One region of the Sphingobium sp. LMA1-1-1.1 genome, then DNA from elsewhere that is predicted to be linked to it. Evidence: riboswitches for the same ligand, from Rfam matches in the RefSeq annotation. Region 1 holds a riboswitch; each other region holds the start of a gene.

What was found. A riboswitch is a leader RNA that binds a small molecule or an ion and turns the genes downstream of it on or off. The one in region 1 is predicted to bind cobalamin.
Region 2: linked by a shared signal. The riboswitch ahead of MRBLMA1_RS19500 (TonB-dependent receptor plug domain-containing protein) and the one ahead of MRBLMA1_RS07255 (TonB-dependent receptor) in region 1 are both predicted to bind cobalamin.
Region 3: linked by a shared signal. The riboswitch ahead of MRBLMA1_RS08030 (cobalamin biosynthesis protein CobG) and the one ahead of MRBLMA1_RS07255 (TonB-dependent receptor) in region 1 are both predicted to bind cobalamin.
Region 4: linked by a shared signal. The riboswitch ahead of MRBLMA1_RS07910 (DUF1636 domain-containing protein) and the one ahead of MRBLMA1_RS07255 (TonB-dependent receptor) in region 1 are both predicted to bind cobalamin.

What each region holds. Positions count from the first base shown of each region.
Region 1 covers NZ_JBEGHS010000007.1:8,731-12,378, reverse strand. The annotation lists gene arsB (ACR3 family arsenite efflux transporter) at 1-487, shown strand, start outside; gene arsH (arsenical resistance protein ArsH) at 484-1,230, shown strand; cobalamin riboswitch at 1,485-1,726, shown strand; gene MRBLMA1_RS07255 (TonB-dependent receptor) at 1,904-3,648, shown strand, end outside.
Region 2 covers NZ_JBEGHS010000056.1:84,854-88,501, reverse strand. The annotation lists gene MRBLMA1_RS19505 (ABC transporter substrate-binding protein) at 1-389, shown strand, start outside; gene MRBLMA1_RS19500 (TonB-dependent receptor plug domain-containing protein) at 394-2,214, opposite strand; cobalamin riboswitch at 2,384-2,597, opposite strand; gene MRBLMA1_RS19495 (threonine ammonia-lyase) at 2,681-3,648, shown strand, end outside.
Region 3 covers NZ_JBEGHS010000012.1:96,618-100,265, forward strand. The annotation lists gene MRBLMA1_RS08025 (precorrin-8X methylmutase) at 1-258, opposite strand, end outside; gene MRBLMA1_RS08030 (cobalamin biosynthesis protein CobG) at 258-1,322, opposite strand; cobalamin riboswitch at 1,493-1,712, opposite strand; gene bluB (5,6-dimethylbenzimidazole synthase) at 1,785-2,414, opposite strand; gene cobO (cob(I)yrinic acid a,c-diamide adenosyltransferase) at 2,411-3,016, opposite strand; gene cobN (cobaltochelatase subunit CobN) at 3,013-3,648, opposite strand, start outside.
Region 4 covers NZ_JBEGHS010000012.1:68,654-72,301, reverse strand. The annotation lists gene MRBLMA1_RS07920 (histidine phosphatase family protein) at 1-4, opposite strand, end outside; gene cobT (nicotinate-nucleotide--dimethylbenzimidazole phosphoribosyltransferase) at 1-1,017, opposite strand; gene MRBLMA1_RS07910 (DUF1636 domain-containing protein) at 1,014-1,421, opposite strand; cobalamin riboswitch at 1,614-1,803, opposite strand; gene MRBLMA1_RS07905 (MgtC/SapB family protein) at 2,139-2,648, shown strand; gene MRBLMA1_RS07900 (acetyl-CoA C-acyltransferase) at 2,802-3,648, shown strand, end outside.

The sequences.
Region 1 (3,648 bases):
GTCGGTGGGGCTCTACATCGTCGTCCCGGTTATCATCTCCCAACTGCTCCGCCGAGCGCTTCTTCGCGGCGGCGAGAAGGGACTTCAGCATTTCCTGTCCGCCATCAGCCCGATCAGCCTTGCCAGCCTGCTGCTGACGCTGGTGCTGCTGTTCGGCTTCCAGGGTGAGCAGATCATCCGGCAACCGCTGGTGATCGCGCTGATTGCCGTGCCGATCCTGTTTCAGGTCTATCTCAACGCCGGCATCGCCTACTGGCTCAGCCGCCGTTTCGGCGTGGCGTGGTGCGTCGCCGGCCCTTCGGCGCTGATCGGCGCCTCCAATTTCTTCGAACTGGCAGTGGCCGCCGCCATCAGCCTCTTTGGGCTCACCTCCGGCGCCGCGCTGGCAACGGTCGTAGGCGTGCTGGTGGAAGTGCCGGTGATGCTGTCCATTGTCGCCTTGGTGAAGCGAACCCGTCCCTGGTATGAGAAAGCCATTGCCGCATGAGATTGCGTGAACTCACCGCCCCCGATCATCTGCCTGCCTTGGACAAGGCCTTTGCGCTGGCTCGTCCCGCCACTGGCCTCGGACCGGACCAACCGCCTCCGCGCTTTCTACTGCTCTACGGCTCGCTGCGAGAGCGCTCCTTCTCTCGCCTCGCCGTGGAAGAGGCCGCCCGCCTGCTGCAATATTTCGGTGCTGAGACGCGGATCTTCGATCCCAGCGACCTGCCGCTGCCAGATCAGGTGGCGGAAGACGATCACCCTGCGGTGCATGAATTGCGCGAGCATGCGCTGTGGTCGGAAGGCATGGTCTGGTGCAGCCCGGAGCGGCACGGCCAGATCAGCGGCATCATGAAGACGCAGATCGACCACCTGCCGCTCCAGATTCGCGGGATGCGGCCGACGCAAGGGCGGACGCTTGCAGTCATGCAGGTGTCCGGCGGCTCCCAATCGTTCAATGCCGTCAACACGCTGCGCCTGCTGGGTCGCTGGATGCGGATGTTCACGATCCCCAACCAATCGTCGGTGGCGATGGCTTACAAGGAGTTCGACCAAGACGGCCGGATGCGGGCGTCGAGCTACTACGAGCGCATCGTCGATGTGATGGAGGAATTGGTCCGCTTTACGGTACTTATGCGACCGCATGCGGCGCAACTTGTGGATCGCTATTCCGAGCGCAAGGAAGCCGGAATTTCGGTTGATGCCGAGTCTGACCATTCGGCAGTCGCGATAGCGCCGCAATCTTGATTGACGGCTAGCAGCCCGGCACGGCGAAAATCAGGATCAGCAACCATGGCATCCGGCTGTACGACGGACTCAGCCGGGTTCTGGCCCATGCTCGCGATATCCCGTGTCCTGTTGTCGCTGGTTAAGCGCCTGGTTCTCATGCGGATATCGGCCATCTCGCCTTGGCTCGGTCTCGCGGCGGCGTGAGATTAGGCTCTTGCGGAGCATTGACCCTCCCGCTAACGCACCTCTGCCCGGGACGACGGCTTCGTCGTCCCGGGCATGATCGCGCCGGTGCCTCGAAAGAGGCTTAAAAGGGAACGCGGTGAGGATGGCTCCGGCCATCCAAATCCGGGGCTGTCCCTGCAACTGTAAGCGGCGAGCGCGATGCATATCGCTTCCTCCAGTGTGAGGAGGCAGCCACTGGACCGGACGCTAAATCCTGCGAGGTCTGGGAAGGCCGTGCATCAAGCTATGACCCGCGAGCCAGGAGACCTGCCAGCGTCTGGTCGCTCTTGCCCGGTCCAGGGGATGGCCAAGGCACGGTATCTTTCCGTTTGAGCGACGAACGGGCGGTGGAGACCGCATCGGTTCGCGTGGCGGTCGCTCTATGGCGTCCGGCTGCTGACGTGCGCCGACCGTCGCTGGCGGCACGTCTCCACCCGAATGTCGCGTGACGCCGGGAAGACATGCAATGGAATGGAAAAATGTAGGATTTTGGCTGGCCACCGGGCTGGCCGCCACCACGACGCAGCAGGCCGCCGCGGAAACCGCCGCGGATAGCTCAGCCGAAATCATCGTGTCGGGCGTTCGGCCGGGAGCATTGCTCCAGGAGACGGAAACCGGATCGCGCCTGGGGCTGACCGCGCTCGAAACGCCAGCCAGCGTCGCGCAGATTGATGGCGACGCGATCCGCGCTCGCGGCGATCTGGACATAATGTCGGCCGTAACCCGTGCACCGGGCGTCACCACCTCCGCCAATCCGGGCAATGGCGGCACAGCCCTGTCGCTGCGCGGCTTTTCCGGTCAGGGTTCAGTGCTGCAACTGGTTGATGGCGTCCGGCTGTTCCCGGTTGCGGGCACGATCACCTTCCCCACCGACCCGTGGAATGTCGAGCGGATCGAATTGCTGAACGGCCCCGCCTCCGTGCTCTACGGACAGGGCGCGCTGGGCGGCGCGGTGAACATCATCACCAGATCCCCCAATGCCGAACGCACCGAATTTGACGCGGAAGCAGGATATGGCTCGCAGGATAGCTGGCGCGCAGCAGCAGGTGTCGGTGGACCGCTGGGCGAGATGCTCTCCTACCGGATCGACGCCAGCTACCGGGCGTCGGACGGGTATGTCGACCGTGGCCATTCCAAGAGCCTCGCGCTCTCGGGCGCGCTGCGCTTCCGGCCAAGCGACAGCTTCACGCTCACCCTGCGCAACGACTATGGCAATCAGCGGCCGATGGAATATTTCGGCACGCCGCTGATCGACGGGGCGTTGGTGAAGGACAACCAGCGGCGCAACTATAATGTCGCCGACGCCAGCCTGCACTATCGCGACAATCGGACCACGCTGACCGCCGACTGGACGGTGGCCGACGGCATCACCCTCTCCAACGCCGCCTATCGCCTTACCAGCAAGCGTCTGTTCAAAAATCTGGAAAGCTATTTCTACAATGACGACACCGGCCTGATCAACCGAATGGACAATCTGGGCATCTTCCATGACCAGACCCAATATGGCGATCAGGCGACCATCCGCATCAGCAAGCCGATTGCGGGCCTGAAAAACGATCTGGTCGTCGGCTTCGACGCCAATCTCATCAAGCTCACTTATTCCAATGATTTCGGATCGGACCCACAGGAGGATGCTGTCGATCCCTTCGACTTCGATCCGGGCCTGTTCTACGACACGCAGGGCATCGCGCCCCGCTATCGCACGCGGACCAACGAATATAGCGTCTTTGCCGAAGACCGCCTGGCTCTGACCGATCAGCTTTCGGTGGTCGCAGGCATCCGGCACGAGCGGGACAAGGTGCAACGCTGGAACATCGTCTATAACCCGGACGGCAGCATCAGCGAGGTCAATGCCTTTCCCAATGGCGCGACCAATCGGAAATTCCGCAATACCACTTGGCGGATCGGCGGCGTCTATCAGCCGACCTCCAACATCTCGCTCTATGGGCAATATTCGACCGGCGTCGATCCGCTCGGCACGCTGACCACCTTCACCACCAATGCGACCCAGTTCGCCTTCACCAACGCGACGGGCGATCAAGTCGAGGGCGGCATCAAGGCCATGTTCCTCGATGGCAAGGGCAGCGCCACTCTGGCGGCCTATCGTATCGTCAAGAAGAAGCTGGTGGCGCAGCAGACGCCGACTAGTCCCATAGAACAGATCGGCCAGCGGTCCGCCAAGGGTGTGGAGGCTTCGGTGACGCTGCAACT
Region 2 (3,648 bases), on a different contig from region 1:
AGCATCGCGGCGTCGCCGCCTATTATCAGCGGCGCGGCTATATGACCGGCACCGGCACGCTGGTCGACGACCTGATGCGGCGCGTGGGCCTGGTCAACCTGGCGGCCAGGCTGGGCAAGCCGGCACTGTCGCAGCTTTCGCTGGAGGAGATGATCGCCGCCCGCCCGGACTGGCTGATCGTCGAGGCGGGGAGCGAGAAGGTGGTCGATCAGGGGACGGAGATGCTGCACCATCCGATATTGCGCGCCATTCCGCGCATCCGCGTGCCGCAGGCGTGGACGGTGTGCGGCGGCCCCGCCTATGTCGACGCCGCGAGGAGCATCACGGCGCAGCTTGACGGCGCAGCGCGCAGGGGCGCGGCGCAGATCAACGCCGCGCCGCGCCCATAAGCCGTCAGAAGCGCACACGCACGCCGCCAAAGGCCGATCGCCCATAGGTGCCATAGCCATAGACCGTGGCGTATTTCGCATCGGTGACATTGTCGATGCGGCCATAGATTTCCAGCTTCTCCATGATCGGGAAAGACGCCCGGATGTTCGCTATCGCATAGCCGTCCAGCCGTACCAGATTGGTCGCGTCGTTGAAGCTGTCGCCCACCATCGTCACGGTGGCGCCGGTCGACAGGCCGAAGGGCCAGACATAATCCGCTGAAACGCTGACCGCGTCGGGGGCGCGGCGGGGCAGCCGGGCGCCGCTACTGCGGTCGCGCGCATCGACATGGCTGTAGGCGGCCGTGACGGTCAGCGCATCGACCGGCCTCAGCGTCAGCATCGCCTCCACCCCCTTGGCGCGGGTGCGGTCGAGATTATTATACCCGCCATAGAGGCCGATCGAATAATCATAGTTGATCTGGTTTCTGGTATCGCGGCGGAACGCCGTGACGGAGAGGATCGCCCGGTCGCCGTCGAGCCTCTGGTCAAAACCGATATCGTAGCTTTTCGACCGCTCGGGACGCAGGCCGGCATTGCCGACATCGGCGCCGTAAAGCTGGTAGAGCGACGGCGCCTTGAACCCCTCGCCATAGCTCATGCGGATATTGGTCGCGCCGGCATTGGGCGTGTAATTGGCGTTGGCGCCGAAGGTCGTCGCGCCGCCGAACTGGCTGTGATCGTCATGCCGCACGCCGCCGGTCAGCGACAGGCCGGCAAGGGGCTTGACGACGGCCAGCGCATAGACGCTGTCGATATCGGCCTTGTGGCGTTCGGTGGAACCGAAGCCGGAAAAATCATAGTCGGGCCGCTCATGTTCATAGCCGAAGACCAGCTTCGCCTGATCGACCGGCTGGTAGACCCCTTCATATTCGAAGCGCAAATTGGTGCCGGAATAGGCATAAGGCCCGAAAGCGGACGTATAGTCGCGGTCGATGCGGAACCAAGTGACGGCCGCCCGATTGGTGAGCCTGCCGTCGAGCAACGCAAGGTTGAGGCCCGCATAGCCGACATATTGATCCGATTTCGAGGAGTCCGTGGTGCTGTCCACCACGCCATTGTCGGTATCCAGGTCGGCATGGATATAATAGCCGCGCAGGTCGAGGTTGAGGGTATCGGTGAAGGACAGCTTCAGCCTGGCATTGGCGGCGATATTCTCATAGCCGTCCTTTTCGGTGCCGCTGGCGGCGGAGGAAATGCCGTCGGTGTTGAAATAGGCGATGCCGACGCCGCCCGACGCGATGCCGCTGCCGCTGCCGCCCGAAACGTCCGCCTTCGCGTTCAGCGTATTGCTGTAGCCGTAATCGACGGAGGCATTGCCGGCAAAGCCGGTGCCGGGCGTTCCGGTCATGACGTTGACCACGCCGCCGATCGCCTGGCTGCCGTAGACGATCGAGTTGGAGCCGCGCAAAATCTCGATCCGCTGGATATTGCCGGTCAGCAGATTGCCGAAATCGTACATGTCGCCGATGCCGCTGGGGTCGTTGACCTTGACCCCGTCGATCAGCACCAGCGTCTGCGTCGTTTCCGCGCCGCGCAACGAAACCCCGGTCACGCCGCCCAGGCTGCCGCTGCGGTTGAAGCGCACGCCCGGCGTGGTGGCCAGCAGGTCGACCACGCTGACGCTCTGGCGGGTGCGGATGGTGTCGGCGTCGATCACGGTGACGGCCTGGCCGACCTCGTCGCGCGGCTGTTCGATGCCCAGCGCGGTGACGATGATCTCATCCTCCGCCAGCGCAGGTGCGGCCGCGAGCAAGGCGGCGATGGAAACGGAAATCCTCAACATGTCTGTCTTCCCCCTGAGCGCGATGCAACATGGCTCAGGGCGTCCGCTCATGCGGCCGGACAGGGGAAAATGGCTGGCGCCCGCGCCCTCCCCCACACCGATGCGGCCCCGCGCCGCTTCGTCGCTCAGACGGAGAACACCGTGCCGTGGCCATACCCTGGACCAAGGCAAGAGCGACCATGCGTCGGCAGGTCTCCTGGCTCGCGGGTCAATGCGGCGATGCACGCCTTCCCGGACTTGCGTCCAGTGGCCGGCCCTGGGGGCCGAAGTGCATCGCGCTCACCGCTTACAGTTGCAGGGACAGCCGCGGATTGGGACGGCTTCCCGTCCGCACCGCATTCCCGTTTTCAGCCCTTCCGGGCACCGGCGCGATCTTCCTTGCGCGCAGGGGCTTTGCCCTGCCCGCGCCGGGCGCCATAAGGGAAAGCGGCGGCCATGCCAAGGGGCAGCCGCAGAAGGAGATTGCATGTCGTTCGCCATCAACGCCGCCGATGTCGAGGATGCGGCGCGGGTCATCGCCCCCGCCGCCATCCGCACCCCCCTGCTGGAAAATGCGGCGCTCAACGCCCGCTGCGGCCGGCGGGTGCTGGTGAAGTTCGAGGGCGCGCAGCACAGCGGATCGTTCAAGTTCCGCGGTGCCTACAACCGGCTGGCCCGGCTGGACGCCGGGGAGCGAAAGGCAGGCGTCGTCGCCTGGTCATCGGGCAATCACGCGCAGGGCGTCGCCTTTGCGGCGCGCTTGCTGGGGATCGCGGCGACGATCGTGATGCCGGCCGACGCGCCCGCGATCAAGACGGCGAACACGCGGGCGCTGGGCGCCGAAGTCGTTGCCTATGACCGCTTCACCGATAACCGGGAGGAGATCGCCACGCGGCTGGCGACCGAGAGGGGCGCGGTGCTGGTGCCGTCCTTCGACGATCCCTTCATCATGGCGGGCCAGGGCACGATCGGGCTGGAGATCATGGAGCAGGCCGCCGAAGCTGGCGCGAAGATCGGCCAGATCCTGGTCAATTGCGGCGGCGGCGGCATGGTGTCGGGGATCGCGACGGCGGTGAAGGCGCGCATGCCCGAGGTCAACATCCATGCGGTGGAACCGGAAGCGTTCGACGATACGGCGCGGTCCCTGGCCAGCGGCAAGCGGGAAAGCGTGTCGCCCGATGCGCGGTCGATCTGCGACGCGCTGCTGTCTCCGACGCCGGGAGCGCTGACCTTTCCCATCAACCAGGCGCTGTTGTCCGGGGGCCTGGCGGTGAGCGACGATCAGGTGCGCGACGCGATGCGCTTTGCCTTTTCCGTGCTCAAGCTGGTGGTCGAGCCGGGCGGAGCCGCATCGCTGGCGGCCATGCTGGCCGGAATTGCTCCGCCTGCCGAAGGGGCCGGCGTCGTGGTGATTTCAGGCAGCAATGTCGATCCCGACAGCTATGCCCGGATCAT
Region 3 (3,648 bases), on a different contig from region 1:
TGCAGTGATCCCTTCGGACACCATACGCGCGTCGCAGAGGATCGGGGCGCCGGCCTGAAGAGCGGCGATGGCAGCTTCTGCGAAGGAGGGAGAAAAGCGGATCCGGGACGCAAGTTCGACCAGTCCCGCCGCATGGATCATGCGCACGGCGATGCGCTCCTCCTCAGGCGAGAAGCGGCCGAGATCAGCCTCGGTGCGGATGATGCGAAAGGACTGCCGGTAGATGGCGGCGCCATCGGTTTCATAGTTTTGGGGCATCAGGGCCTTCCAAAATGGGCGAGGACTTGGTCGGCGGTCATGCCGGTCAACTCCGGCGATGATCCGGCGGGGCCGTTGCGGGACAGGTCGAAGCGGCCCTGCCTGCCGGTGAGAACAAGGTCGGCAGGCGCCTGTCGGGCACAGCCCTTGGCGCAGCCCGACACATGCAGGGAGCCATTGACCAGCGGTGCGAGCCGGGAGGCGAGGCTGCGGGTCGCAACGCTTGCCTGCGGGCATGCAGGTGCGCCAGGGCAGGCATCCATCCCGAGCAGCCGGTCAATGGAGACGTTGTCGGCATCCTCCTTGGCCCCTTCGAGGATCAGGCCGCGCCAGGGGGTGATGCGCACGGCGCAGACATTCCCTTTTTCCGCCAGCGCGATGAGGCTGTCGGCATGGAACTGGCCGAAGGGAATGCCGTGAAACGAGCCGGCTGCCGCCGCCAGCGCTTGGGAAGGCGGGCGGGACGGCGCGGGCGCGACATCCGCAACGGTTGGCAGAGGCGCCCTGTGCCGGGCTGCGCGGCCAGATGCTGCCCCGCCCGTGGCCAGAAACCAGTGGAGAAGGGCGCTCAGGTCGCGAGCCGCGTTTTCGCCCCTGGTCGGGGAACCGAGCATCCGTCCGTCCATCCTCAGCAGCAGCACGCCCGTTGCGCTGCGTTCGAAGCGGAAGTCAGCAGGAACAGCCGCAAGGCAGGGCGCCGGGCCGGCGTCGATAGCGATCCCGATCTTGGGGGGAAGTTCGGGCATTTCATCAAGATGCTCGATCAGGCTGAGGGCGATGTTTTCCGTGTCGTCCCCTGGCGAGGAATCTGGCGTGAGCAGGACATTGCCGCGAGCCTCACGGCCGGGATCGGGATCGACGAGACCAAGAGCGATGAGTTGCCGGAGCAGTGGAGCATGGCTTTGCTCCGTCACGCCGCGAAGCTGGAGCGCGGCGCGGTTGGTAAGGTCGATCAGGCCGTTGCCGTGCGAACGGGCCGCTTTTGCAAGTCCGATGGCCTGCGGCACGGTGAGGCGGCCCAGGCGCGGGCGCACCCGTACCAGCAACCCGTCGCCTGCCGTCATCGGACGCCATGCCGATGGACACCAGCCGCGAACGGCGGCGGACGATGCGCTTTGCGCGTCTGGCAACGAACTTCACCTCCCACGTCGCAACGACGACCGGAGGATGTCCCCCAGCCGCATTCGTCGCCCGTGCGGAGAACCGAGCCGTGACCATCCCCTGGACCATGGCTAGAGCGACCTTTGCGTTCGGCAGGTATCCTGGCTTGCGGGTCGTCGCCTTGGCACGGGCCTTCCCGGATTGCTCCAGTGGCTGGCCACCCCGGATGGGGGGGCCGTCCTTGCCTTGCTCGCCGCTTACAGTTGCAGGGACAGCCGCGGATTAGGGAGTATCCTCCCGCACCGCGTTCCCATTTAAGCCCCTCGCGGGGCACCGACGCGATCGATGGAGCGGGCGGAACCCGTTCCAGCAACGCCTCATAGGCGGGGAGGACGGGAAAGGAAAGAGCCGTTCAGCGGCAATCGTCAGCGCGTGACGATCGCGGAATGCCAGTTGGTGCGATGTTCCCAGCCCCGTCTTTCCAGTTCCGGCGTCGCCTCTTCGCTTACAGGATAGCCCAGGCATATCAGCCCGAGGCAGCGCCAGTTGCCGGGAATGGCAAGCATCGCATCCACCGTCGCGGGATCCAGTATCGACACCCAGCCCAGCCCAATGCCGCGCGTGCGGGCGGCAAGCCACAATGTGTGGATGGCCATCACGCAACTGTAGCGTCGCGCCTCCGGCATAGTGATTGCGCCCAGCCTGTGCCCTGTTTCAGTGCCTTCGTCGCAATAGACGGCGAACAGCACGGGCGCTTCGCGCAGCCCGTGCAATTTGAGGCTGCGGTAAAGCCGGTCCTCCTCCCCGTCATAGATCTTGCCTGCCCGGGCAATCTGGGCATCGACATGGACGGCGAGATCCTGGCGCAGCCCCGGCGTTTCGATCCGGACGAACCGCCAGGGCTGCGACAGCCCCACGGACGGGGCGCTGTGCGCAAGGGCGAGGAGCCTTTCCACCTCGCTTTCGTCCAGCGGGTCGGTCAAAAAATGGCGAACGTCGCGGCGCAGGTGGACCAGATCCTCGAAGGAGGCGATGTCGAAGGCGGTGTGTGTCAGAATTCGATTCCCGGCTGGGCCTTCACGCCGCTGCGGAAGGGATGTTTGACAAGCGTCATTTCCGTGACGAGATCGGCCGCGTCGATCAGCGCTTCGGGCGCGTTGCGGCCGGTGATGAGCACATGTTTCATCGGGCTTCTGGCGGTCACGGCTTCCAGAACCTCTTCCACGGGCAGGTAGTCATAACGCAGGACGATGTTGAGTTCATCGGCAAGGACCATGTCATAGGCCGGATCGGCGATCATGCGTTTCACCTCATCCCACGCTTCGCGCGCCAGGGCAATGTCCCGGGTCCGGTCCTGCGTATTCCAGGTGAAGCCTTCGCCCATCGGCTTGAACTCGACATTGTCCGGAAACGCGTCGAACACCCGTTTTTCCCCGGTGGTCATCGCCCCCTTGACGAACTGGACGACGCCCACCTTCCTGTCATGGCCAATGGCACGGACCACCATGCCCAGGGCAGCGGTCGTCTTGCCCTTGCCCTTGCCGGTGTGGACGATCAACAGGCCCTTTTCCTGCGTCTTGGTGGCCATGATCCTGTCATGGGCGGCCTGTTTCTTCTTCATCTTTTCGGCATGTTGTTCGGGCGTGCGTTCGATCATTGCGAGGCATCCTTGATTTGGGAGAGAAGCATGGCGGCGCTGTTCGACCGGGGTTTCCAAAGGGCGCGGTCCAGCGCCTCGTGGAGGCGGGCGGCGGTTTCACGCAGGGCTGCCGGATTGGCCTGCGCCATGAAGGCGCGGACCGTCTCATCCTCGATGAAGGCAGCATGGACGGCGTCGAAATGATGGTCCTTGACGGCATGGGTCGTGGCGGCGAAGGCGAACAGATAGTCGACCGAGGCCGCGATTTCGAACGCACCCTTATAGCCGTGACGCATCATCCCGGCGATCCATTTGGGGTTGGTGACGCGGGCGCGGACGACCCGGCCGATCTCATCCTCCAGCGTGCGGACGACAGGACGTTCGGGGCGGCTGTGGTCGTTATGATAGCTGAGCGGTTTCCTGCCGGAGAGATGCTCGACGGCGGCGGCCATGCCGCCTTCGAACTGATAATAATCATCGCTGTCGAGCAGGTCGTGCTCGCGATTGTCCTGGTTCTGTATCAGGGCGTCGACGTCGGTCAGGCGCCGGGCGAAGAGGCTGCGTTCGCTGTCGCCCTCCACCCCGCCGCCATAGGCATGACTGCCCCAGTCGAGATAGACATTGGCCAGGTCCGACCTGTCATGCCAGAT
Region 4 (3,648 bases), on a different contig from region 1:
TCACAGGGCGCTGGCCACCGCCGCTTCGGCAAAGCTCGCCATGTCCCGATGCGCGGCAAGGGCGGAGCGGACGATCTGCGCCGCGACCGCCGCACCGCTTCCCTCGCCCAGCCGCATGTCGAGCCGCAGAAAAGGTTCCAAGGCCAGCGCAGCCAGGAGTCGCTGATGCCCTGTCTCCGCCGACAGATGGGCCGCCAGGCAGTGGCCGGTGATCGCCGGATTATCCTTCGCCAGCGGCGCGACCGCCGCGCAACCGATAAACCCGTCCAGCATCACGGGAACGCGCCGCATTCGCGCCGCCAACACCGCTCCGGCCAGCGCCGCGATCTCTCGCCCGCCCAGTCGCCGCAGGGTTTCGAACGCATTGATGCACTGCCCTCCATGCACGGCGAGTGCCCGCTCCACCGCATCGGCCTTGCGTATCAATCCCTCGCCGTCCACGCCCGTGCCGCGCCCGATCCAATGACCCGCCGGACCGCCGAATGCCTGGGCGCAGAGCGCCGCGGCCGGCGTGCTGTTGGCAATGCCCATTTCGCCCAGCAGCAGCAGGTCCAGCCCCGCTTCCACCACCGCCGCGCCCGCATTGATCGCGGCCAGGCAATCGGCCTCGCTCATGGCGGCCTCGACACAGATGTCGCCCGTAGGCCTGTCCAGATCGATCGCGACCACGGTTAGTTCCGCCCCACAGGCCTGGGCCAGCGCATTGATTGCCGCTCCGCCATGACGGAAATTCGCCACCATCTGCGCGGTCACCTCGGCGGGATAGGCGCTGACCCCCCGCGCGACCACGCCATGATTGCCCGCGAAGATCGCGGCGCGGAGGCGCTCCGCCACAGGCCGCTCCCGGCCCTGCCAGCCAGCCATGAACAGGGCGATTTCCTCCAGTCGCCCCAAGGAACCGGCGGGCTTCGTCAATATGGCCTGCCGCGCCGCTGCGGCATCGATGAACTCTGCATCCGGAGCCGGCAAATCCTTCAGCGCCACGGCAAAGGCCATGCTGTCGCTGAACCGGATCATGAGCAGACAAAACCTTCGGGCGGCGTCCGGACGATGAAATGCCCCTTAACGCCCTGCGGCCATTCGGCATAGCGCACCACGCCCTCTTCGCTTTCGGCATGGCGCACGGCATAATCGAGGATCGCGCGCGCGGCGTCCTCATCCGGAGTGAAATCGCCCAGCACATAGCCGACCTTGCCGGTCCCGCGCACATGCACCGTGCAGTGGCGCTGACAAGCGAAGAGGCAGGGCATGTCCTGCACGGCGATGCCCGCATAGGCGGAATCGCCGTCGCGTATCTTCTGCATCGCCTGCGCCAGCAAGGCGCCGCCCCGCCGCCCCGCCGCATCCTCCCGTTGTTCCGCCGAAAGGCGGCAGGTCGAACAAACGACCACCGAAGCCCCAGGCCCCACAGGCCGCAACATCAGCGATGGTCCCGCAAAAAAGTCATATCATATCCTCCAGCCCCGACGGCATATGCCCTGTCGGGAACCGCGCGGGAGAGGACTGGCCGGCATCGGGCAGGCGACAGGACTCCCCTGCACGGCCGCGCCGGCAAGGCGATGACTGTCGCTCGGCGAGGATATCCCCGTTCGTCCGGCACACCCTGTCCGGCCGAAGAACGACCGCGTCAGGCAGGTCTCCTGGCTCACGGGTCGACGCTTTCCGGCCGCCTTCTCGAAACCTTTGGTTCCAATGGCGCGATGGCTGGATCGCTCGCCGCTTACAGTTGCAGGGGCAGCGCGGGCGTTCCACCCGACTTCCCTTTTCATCCCCTGACGGGGAACCTGTCGCACTGGCGCTGATAAGACTGCATTCGCCCGATCGCAAGGTCGTAAAAGGCGAAGAATTCACCGACCCGCAGCGGTGCGCCGATTTGCGATGGTTACACTTCTCTTCACTCGCCCGAACTGCTATCATCGCACGTAATGAGGGAGAGGAACCATGGCGATTCTGACGCGATGGATGGATTGGTTCTGTCAGTTGTTCGCATGCACCGCTGAAAATGAAATGCGGGTCAACGGCCTGATTGCACATGTTTCTTCCGACAGCGACGACCGTTAACATCCCATAGCGAACGCGGCTTGTCGAATTCGTCGCCATGGATGGAACGGCAAGTTTCCTTCGCGTGTATTATGGCCATGTTGGCCAATGATTTCGGTACCACGCTCATCCGCCTTTTGCTCGCAACCCTGCTGGGCCTTGCGCTGGGATTTGAGCGGGAATGTCACGGTCATGATGCGGGCCTGCGTACCCATGGACTGGTGTCGCTGAGTTCGGCGATGCTGACTTTGTCAGCACTGGAACTGGCGGAAGCCCATCAGGACAGCGATCCGATCCGCGTCGTTCAGGGTCTTGCCCAGGCAATCGGCTTCATTGCAGGTGGCCTCATCTTCGTGCGCGGCGGCGATGTGCGCAACATGACGACGGCCGCCAGCCTGTGGATGGCGGCAGCCGTCGGGATCACGGCAGGAGCCGGCCAATATGTGCTCGTGCTTGCAGGATCGCTGATCGCGCTGGTCCTGCTGTCCCTGCTCCTCCTGATCGAAAAGCGCATGGGTCGGCGCGAGAAGAAGGCGGACGACCCGGAAAGCGGTTCCGTCACCATGCCCAATCGTCGGGGGTCGACGGTCCCCAAGCGTAACGGCTGAAGGGCCCCACCGCATCGCCGCCTTCAGCGACACCTCCGTTGCGCGCATGGTCGCGATAGGAGAAGAGGCGAGCGACGCGGGCGGAAACCCTTGTTGCGATTCGCGCCATGATATGGTGCAGGGTTCGCTCCCGAACCGCTTGAGGAAAGAGCAATGAGCAAGGATATCATCATCGCCGGCTATGCCCGCACCCCGATGGGTGGCTTTCAAGGCGCGCTTTCCGGCGTTTCCGCGCCGGAACTGGGCGCCGTGGCGGTAAAGGCGGCGGTCGAGCGTTCGGGTGCCGCGCCGGAAGCCATTGACCGCATCTATATGGGCTGCGTCCTGCCCGCCGCGCTTGGGCAGGCGCCCGCCAGACAGGCGGCGCTTGGCGCAGGTCTCCCACAGTCCGTCGAAGCGACCACCGTCAACAAGATGTGCGGTTCCGGCATGCAGGCGGCGATCATGGCCGCAGAAGCGCTGAGCGCGGGAACCGTCGATATCGTCATTGCGGGCGGCATGGAGAGCATGACCAATGCACCCTATGCCCTGTCCAAGCATCGCTCCGGCGCGCGCATCGGCCATGACCGGATCATCGACACGATGATGATGGACGGGCTGGAGGACGCCTATGACCGCGGCAAGCCCATGGGCGCCTTTGCCGAGGATACGGCCCGCGACTATCAGTTCACGCGCGCGGAGATGGACGCCTATGCGGTCGAGAGCCTCGCTCGCGCCAACGCCGCGATCGCCAGCGGCGCCTTCGCTGGGGAAGTTGTTCCGGTGACGGTCCGGACGCGTGGCGGCGAGGTCCAGGTCGACAAGGACGAGCAGCCCGGCAATGCCAGGCCCGAGAAGATTCCTTCCCTGAAGCCTGCCTTTGCCAAGGACGGCGCGATCACGGCGGCGTCCTCCGCCTCCATCTCGGATGGCGCGGCCGCGCTGGTGCTGACCCGTTCCGACGTCGCGGAGAAGCTGGGCCTCGCAAGAGAAGCGCGCATCGTCGCCACCGCAGCCCATG